Arthrobacter globiformis: one gene and its partner. Each later gene encodes a partner of the first gene's protein in a complex. Links are inferred from orthologs where the notes say so. Each region holds a gene or a part of one and is shown on either strand. Other genes may lie near its edges.

Region 1 (3,808 bases):
AGTTGCTGGCAGCGGTGGACGGGCTGTGGGACGAGCGGCTGCTGCCTTTCGCGCGGAACATCAGCCAGGCCACAGTGGCCGCCCGCAGGGGCGCGCCAGTCCTGGCCACGCCGAACTCCGACTGGCCGCGCCAGGCTGCAGGCCTGGCCGAGCGGCTGAAGGTCGCGGCGCCGGAGGACATCCTGGCTGTGGACCACATAGGATCGACGTCGGTTCCCGGCCTCGAGGCGAAGGACGTCATCGACCTGCAGCTCGCGGTCTCTGATCTCGCCACGGCAGACCGGATTGCGCCCCTGCTGGGTGCCGCGGGGTTCCCGCCCTGGCCGGGCATCCTGATGGACAGCCCCCACGGACGCCACGACCCCGCTGCCTGGTCCAAGCGCCTGCACGGCAACGCCGATCCCGCGCGTCCCGTAAACCTCCATGTCCGGGTGGCAGGTTCACCGGGTTGGCGCTTCGCCCTCTGCTTCCGCGACTGGCTTCGCGCCGACCCGGCCGCACGGGAGAAGTATGCAGCGGAGAAGCGCCGGGTGGCAGCCCTGCACGCCTCCGATGCCAACACCTCCGGCTATGCCGACGACAAGGAGGCCTGGTTCCGCGACGTCGCGGCTCCCGGAATGGAACGGTGGGCCGAAAGCAGCGGCTGGCAGCCGCCGTCGTACGTTTCCGATTCCGCCAACGCGGCCCAGAGGTGACAGGTGCAGCCCAAAGCTGAATCAGGGGTTCCTGTCAGTGGCCGGCGGTAGATTAGATACATGAGTCTTGCGCAGGAGATCAACCGCGTCGTTGCCCCCTTCGAGGTCATCAGCGAGTTCCAGCCGGCCGGTGACCAGCCGGCGGCCATCGCCGAACTCACCGAACGCATCAAGAACGGTGAAAAGGACGTGGTCCTGCTGGGCGCCACGGGCACCGGCAAGAGCGCCACGACGGCGTGGCTGGTGGAGCAGGTGCAGCGGCCCACCCTGGTGATGGTCCAGAACAAGACCCTCGCGGCACAGCTCGCCAACGAGTTCCGCGAGCTGCTGCCCAACAACGCGGTGGAATACTTCGTCTCCTACTACGACTACTACCAGCCCGAGGCCTATGTGGCGCAGACGGACACCTTCATCGAGAAGGACTCCTCCATCAATGAGGAAGTGGAACGGCTTCGCCACTCCGCCACCAACGCCCTGCTGACCCGCCGCGATGTCATAGTGGTGGCCACGGTGTCCTGCATCTACGGCCTCGGCACACCCGAGGAGTACATCGCCGGTATGGTCACTCTCCGCAAGGGCGAGGAGATGAACCGCGACCATTTGCTCCGGAAGTTCGTCGCCATGCAATACGTGCGCAATGACATGGACTTCCACCGCGGCACCTTCCGGGTCCGCGGAGACACCGTGGAAATCATCCCGATGTACGAGGAACTGGCCATCCGGATCGAGTTTTTCGGCGACGAGATTGAAAACATCCACACGCTGCATCCGCTGACCGGTGAAGTGATCCGGGACGAGGAGGAAATGTACGTCTTCCCGGCCTCGCACTATGTTGCCGGGCCCGAGCGCATGGCCCGAGCAATCAAGCGGATCGAAGACGAACTCGCCGACCGGCTGCAGGTCCTGGAAAGCCAGAACAAACTCGTCGAAGCCCAGCGGCTGCGGATGCGCACCACGTACGACCTCGAGATGATGCAGCAGATGGGCTTCTGCAACGGCATCGAGAACTACTCCGTGCACATTGATGGCCGTGCCCCCGGTACGGCTCCGCACTGCCTCCTTGATTATTTCCCTGACGACTTCCTGCTGGTGATCGATGAATCCCACGTCACCGTCCCGCAGATCGGCGCCATGTACGAGGGCGATATGTCCCGCAAGCGGAACCTGGTGGACTTCGGGTTCCGCCTGCCCTCCGCCATGGACAACCGTCCACTCAAGTGGGACGAATTCCTCCAACGCGTAGGCCAGACCGTTTACTTGTCCGCCACTCCCGGAAAGTACGAACTTGGCAAGGCTGACGGCTTTGTCCAGCAGATCATCAGGCCCACCGGCCTCATCGACCCCGAAGTGGTCGTCAAGCCCACCAAGGGCCAGATCGACGACCTGCTCGGTGAAATCAAAACGCGGACAGAGAAGAATGAACGTGTCCTGGTCACCACGCTTACCAAGCGCATGGCGGAGGACCTGACCGACTACCTCCTGGGCCACGGAGTGAAGGTGGAGTACCTGCACTCGGACGTGGACACCCTGCGGCGCGTGGAGCTGCTCCGCGAACTCCGGATGGGCACGTTCGACGTCCTGGTGGGCATCAACCTGCTCCGGGAAGGCCTGGACCTGCCCGAGGTCTCACTGGTGAGCATTCTGGACGCCGACAAGGAAGGCTTCCTGCGGTCGTCCACGTCGCTGATCCAGACCATCGGCCGTGCCGCACGTAACGTCTCCGGACAGGTGCACATGTACGCCGACCGCATCACGGACTCCATGGCCCACGCCATCGAGGAGACCAACCGGCGCCGGGCCATCCAGGTGGCGTACAACACGGAAAGAGGCATCGATCCGCAGCCGCTGCGGAAGAAGATCGCCGACATCACTGACCAGCTGGCCAAGGAAGACGCCGATACCCAGGAGCTCCTCAACAACAACCGCCTCGCCAAGGGCGCCAAGCGGGGCAAGTCCGCCGCCAAGGGCGCGGCCACCGTCCGCGCCGACGGGCTGGCAGCGGCACCTGCAGAGGACCTGGTGGGGCTGATCGAACAGCTGACCGAACAGATGCACGGAGCGGCCGCCGAGCTGCAGTTCGAAGTGGCTGCCCGGATCCGCGACGAGGTTTCCGAGCTGAAGAAGGAACTGCGCCAGATGCAGTCGGCCGGGCACGCCTAAGGCTGACAGGGGCGCGGCCGGTCGGTAAGCCACGGGGCGCGACGTCACCTGGCGCATCGGGCGCCGCCTCTAGGGTAAAGTTGAGGTCACGTAGGGGAGTATCCCAAGCGCTACGAACGTCAGCACGCAGGGCACAGATGCCCTGCCGGGCGTAGCGGGCAGCCACATCAGCACCAAGTGCACAGGTTCGCCGGAGAGACTTACACCGGTTTTCTGTACCCTGCGAAAGGCATTTTTGTGGAACTTCCCGTCTGGTTCGAGGTCGGCTCGTTCGTCGTCCTCGGCATCATCCTCCTCATGGACCTGCTTCTGGTAGTGCGCCGTCCGCACGAACCCTCAATGAAAGAAGCCGGCCTCTGGGTGGCCTTTTACGTGGCACTGGCCCTCGTGTTCGCCGGTGCCATGTTCATGTTCACGGGACCCGAGTACGGCAGCCAGTTCGTGGCCGGCTGGGTGACTGAATACAGCCTCAGCATCGACAACCTGTTTGTTTTCATCATCATCATGGCCCGCTTCTCGGTGCCGCGTAAGTACCAGCAGGAAGTGCTGATGGTGGGCATCATCATCGCGCTGATCCTGCGCGGCATCTTCATCATGCTCGGCGCCATCGTGATCGAACAGTTCAGCTGGGTCTTCTACATCTTCGGCGCCTTCCTCCTCTGGACCGCCTGGAAGCAGGCGCAGGACGAGGGTGAAGACGAAGAGGACAAGGAAAACGCCCTCATCAGCAAGCTCCGCAAGGTCATCCCCATGTCGGAGAAGTTCGACGGCGGCAAGCTGCGCACCACGGTCGACGGCAAGAAGGTGTTCACCCCAATGGTGATCGTCTTCATCACCATTGGCATGACTGACCTTCTGTTCGCCGTCGACTCCATCCCGGCAATCTTCGGGCTGACGCAAAGCGCCTTCATCGTGTTCACGGCCAACATCTTCGCGCTGATGGGCCTGCGGCA
Region 2 (3,931 bases), 1.6 Mb from region 1 along the record:
CAGTCGTCACCGACGTCCGTTGCTGCCGGTGCGGGATACACCGCGAGCTCGCAGTGCGCCACGGGCACGGTTGCCAGTTTTTGGTTGTCGGAATCGCTGAAGTTGTTGGTTTCGTAGGGCAGATTCAGGTGCGGTCCGCGGGCTGAGGTCAGGGCGCACACCGCGTTCCGGTCCGCGGTGACGAACGCCAGCACGTCTTCCCCTGCGGCAAACCCCGCGGGGTCTGTGAGCGGTGCCTGTTTCAGCTGCTCCATGGCTGGCAGCGGCGGCGGAGGGGTGTACTCCGGATCCGCGACGGTTACTGAACAGCCAGCCAGAGTCAATGAAAACAGCGCCATCGGGAACAGCAGCGCCCGGCCTGCAACGCGATCCAGGCGCCGCACCGGCACGCTCAGGCGTCGATCTTGGTCAGCGGCGCGTAACGGAGCAGCAGTCGCTTCTCGCCGACGTCGAACTTCACCTTAGCCACGGTCTTGTCCCCGGCGCCTTCGACGGCGAGCACGGTGCCGTTGCCGAAGCTGGTGTGGTTGACCTTGTCCCCCACGCTGACCGCAATGACTTCCTTCTGCGGCTGCACGCGGTTTTTCGCGACGGCGGCCGGAACGTCGGCGTTGAAGCCCGCGGAGGAATCGGCCCGGGTGCCGCGGGCCGATCCGGCGCCCCAGAAGGATCCGCTGTACCGGCTCGATCCGATGGCGGCGTCGCTTCCCCAGCCGCCGGCCTGCCGGCTTGTGCCCTCGCGCTTCCATTCGACGAGCTCGGAGGGGATTTCCTCCAGGAACTGGCTGGCCGGGTTGTACTGGCTTTGCCCCCACATGTTGCGGACCTCGGAACGCGTGACGTACAGGCGCTTCCGGGCGCGCGTCAGTCCCACGTACGCGAGGCGGCGCTCCTCCGCCAGTTCCTTGGGGTCCGTTGCGGAACGCTGGTGTGGGAAGAGCCCGTGCTCCATGCCGGTCAGGAACACCACGGGGAATTCGAGGCCCTTGGCCGTGTGCAGCGTCATGAGCGTGACCACGCCCAGCCGCTTTGCCTCCGCCACCGCGGCGTCGATGTCCGCACCAGGGGCGTCCGGGATCTGGTCAGCGTCGGCCACCAGGGACACCTGCTCGAGGAAGGCGCCCAGGGATCCTTCGGGATTGTCGCGCTCGTATTCACGGACGACGGCGACAAGCTCGGCGAGGTTCTCCACCCGGGACTCGTCCTGCGGATCGTTGCTGGAGCGCAGCGTGGCGAGGTAGCCGGTCTGTTCCAGCACCGCCTCGAGCGCGGCCGCGGCGCCGGAACCTGCGGCGACCTCGGCGAGGTCGTCCAGGAGCTTCACGAAGCCGAGCACCGCGTTGACGGAGCGGGTGGCCATGCCGGGCGCCTGGTCGGCGCGGCGGGCCGCAGCGATAAAGGACGTGCGCTCCCGCTCGGCGAGGGCCGCCACGGCACCCTCGGCCCGGTCCCCGATCCCGCGCTTGGGTTCGTTGAGGACGCGGCGGAGGTTGACGTCGTCGTCCGGGTTGACCAGCACGCGCAGGTACGCCAGGGCGTCCTTGATTTCCTTGCGCTCGTAGAACCTGGTGCCGCCCACCACTTTGTACGGCAGCCCCACGCGCACCAGGACGTCCTCGATGGAACGGGACTGGGCGTTGGTGCGGTAGAAGATGGCGACGTCGCCGGGGCGGAGGTTGTCCTCGTCCTGGAGCCGGTCGATTTCCTTGGCAATGAACTGGGCTTCGTCGTGCTCGTTCTCGCCCACGTAGCCGATGATCTTATGGCCCTCGCCCTCCGCGGTCCAGAGCCTCTTCTCGGGGCGGTTGGGGTTGCGGGAGATTACGGAGTTGGCCGCGGTCAGGATGTTCTGGGTGGAGCGGTAGTTCTGCTCCAGCTTGATGGTGCGGGCGTCGGGGTAGTCCTTCTCGAACTCCACGATGTTCCGGATGTCCGCGCCGCGGAACGCGTAGATCGACTGGTCCGAGTCGCCGACGACGGTCAGCTCCGCCGCCCCCGGCCCCTCGCCGACGATTTCCCGGACCAGGGCATACTGCGCGTGGTTGGTGTCCTGGTATTCGTCCACCAAGACATGCCGGAACCGGCGCCGGTAGGAATCTGCGAGCGCCGGGAAGGCCCGGAACATGTAGACCGTCTGCGCGATCAGGTCATCGAAGTCCATGGCGTTGGCCTGGCGCAGCCGCTGGGTGTAGCCCTTGAAGACGTCGGCCACGGCGCTTTCGAACGGGTCACTGTGGTTGGCGGCGGACGCGAAGGAGTCGTCGTCGATCAGTTCGTTCTTGAGCGCGGAAATCTTGTGCTGGATGGCCTTGGGCGCGAACTTCTTGGGGTCCAGGTCCAGGTTCTTGGCCACCAGCGTGATCAGCCGCAGGGAGTCGGCGGAGTCGTAGATGGAGAAGTTGGAGTTCAGGCCGACGTTGGCGGCCTCGCGCCGCAGGATCCGGACGCAGGACGAATGGAACGTGGAGATCCACATGGCCTTGGCCCTGCCGCCAACAAGCGCCTCGATGCGTTCGCGCATTTCCGCGGCGGCCTTGTTGGTGAACGTGATGGCCAGGATCTCGCCGTGGTGGGCCCGCTTGGTGGCAATCAGGTAGGCGATCCGGTTACTGAGGACGCGGGTCTTGCCGGAGCCGGCTCCGGCCACGATCAGCAGTGCGCTGCCGGAGTGTTTGACCGCTTCCTCCTGCTGCGGGTTCAGGCCGGCCAGCAGCGCCCCGGCGTCAGGGAGGTGGTGCCGCGCATGCTCCTCTGCCGGGCCCCCACCAGCCGGTCCGGCCGCGGGGCCGCCTGCCGGGCGGCCCGCGGGTTCACCCGGGCCGCCGCCGAACCCGGGCGCCATCAGCCCTGTTTCGGGGCGCGACTTGGTGATGGCACCGGCGTGGGAACCAGCCTTGAACGGACCGTCAGCGTAGGGGTCAAACAACATATCCATGGTGACTACAAGTCTAGGCGGTGGGGCTGACACTGGATTCCGCCCTGTGGATAACCCCGCTGCGGGGAGGTCCCGACGGGGATCCGGCGAACGGACATCTAGTCGACAGAGCCTGACTCGAGGGCGGCACGCAGCTGGTGCACCGCCGTCGTTCCTCCCGCCATGAACCATTCCAGGCCGTTGACGTGGACGCTGCCGGCAACGCCGCCGGCGGCCGTCACGATCGCTTTTCCGGGAAGCCAGTCCCATTCGGGGCAGCTGTGCTGGAACCAGCAGCCAAGCTGCCCGTCAGCGACGCGACCAAGGTCGCACGAGCCAGATCCGAGCATCCGCAGCGTCGCGGCCGAGGTCGCGGCGGCGTGCCACGGCATGGCGCACATCGGGTCGGAGAGCCAGCGCGGGTGGATGTAGGTGGCGGCGCCGAGGTGGGACAGGTCGGCGGCGTTGCGGTTGGTTCCGTCCTCCTTGAAGGTGGTGACGGGATCGCCGTTGAGGGTGGTGGCGCGTTGCTTGCCGCCGATCCAGAGTTTGTCCTCCTCGGGCTGGAAAATGGCTCCTAGCAACACATCGGATTCGTCCCTGAGGGCGATGGCTGAGCACCAGTAGGTGGAGCCCTGCAGGAAGTTGTAGGTGCCGTCCACCGGGTCGATGACCCAGGTCCGCCCGCTGCTGCCGTGCACCGCGGCGCCTTCTTCGCCCAGGACGCCGTCGTCCGGGCGGCAGCGCTGCAGCTGCTCCAGCACATACGCTTCGGCCGCGTGGTCCGCGGCTGTGACGATGTCGGAGATCGAGGTCTTGCGCTGGGCGTCGAGGCCGCCCTGCCGCATCAGCAGCGCCAGCTGCCCGGCCTCGCGGACCAGTTCAGCCGCCAGCTCATAGTCGTCGAGCTCGGGGCTCAGGTTGGTGGCACTGTGTTTGCCGAGTTTGTGTCTGCCCAGTTCCGTCACGGTTCCCACCCTATCGGCGCCGGGCACGCCCTGCACAGCAGAGGCGCGG

Evidence for each region. The genes of interacting proteins can lie anywhere in the genome.
Region 2: the proteins of uvrB (region 1) and pcrA are in contact, whole or in part, in a crystal structure (PDB 7EGT), measured with the Thermus thermophilus proteins. The link is inferred for Arthrobacter globiformis from one-to-one orthologs. Residues at the interface, in WP_096411307.1 of Thermus thermophilus: Glu23, Leu25, Arg26, Asp27, Gly28, Glu29, Arg30, Phe31, Arg55, Glu326, Asp327, Phe328, Glu379, Ser382, Gln383, His398, Gly400, Arg401; in WP_096412145.1 of Thermus thermophilus: His654, Arg656, Phe657, Gln666, Asp668, Glu669, Lys680, Arg681, Leu682, Ser683, Lys685, Tyr686, Ala687.

Annotation. Positions count from the first base shown.
Region 1 is NZ_JAUSZX010000001.1:2,777,930-2,781,737, forward strand. What follows is about bases 307-3,305. They hold uvrB (excinuclease ABC subunit UvrB), read left to right. Parts: upstream 307-755; coding sequence 756-2,855; downstream 2,856-3,305. Other genes in these bases: coaE (dephospho-CoA kinase), read left to right, coding at 307-695; QFZ23_RS12990 (TerC family protein), read left to right, coding at 3,093-3,305. Outside these bases: more of coaE, read left to right, coding at 1-306; more of QFZ23_RS12990, read left to right, coding at 3,306-3,808. UniProt on the Escherichia coli protein: The UvrABC repair system catalyzes the recognition and processing of DNA lesions. A damage recognition complex composed of 2 UvrA and 2 UvrB subunits scans DNA for abnormalities.
Region 2 is NZ_JAUSZX010000001.1:1,185,151-1,189,081, reverse strand. Bases 164-3,285 are described here. They hold pcrA (DNA helicase PcrA), read right to left. Parts: upstream 2,936-3,285; coding sequence 392-2,935; downstream 164-391. Other genes in these bases: QFZ23_RS05555 (inositol monophosphatase family protein), read right to left, coding at 3,034-3,285; QFZ23_RS05565 (hypothetical protein), read right to left, coding at 164-338. Outside these bases: more of QFZ23_RS05565, read right to left, coding at 1-163; more of QFZ23_RS05555, read right to left, coding at 3,286-3,882. UniProt on the Escherichia coli protein: A helicase with DNA-dependent ATPase activity. Unwinds DNA duplexes with 3'-5' polarity. Translocates on single-stranded DNA with 3'-5' polarity. Initiates unwinding more efficiently from a nicked substrate than double-stranded DNA.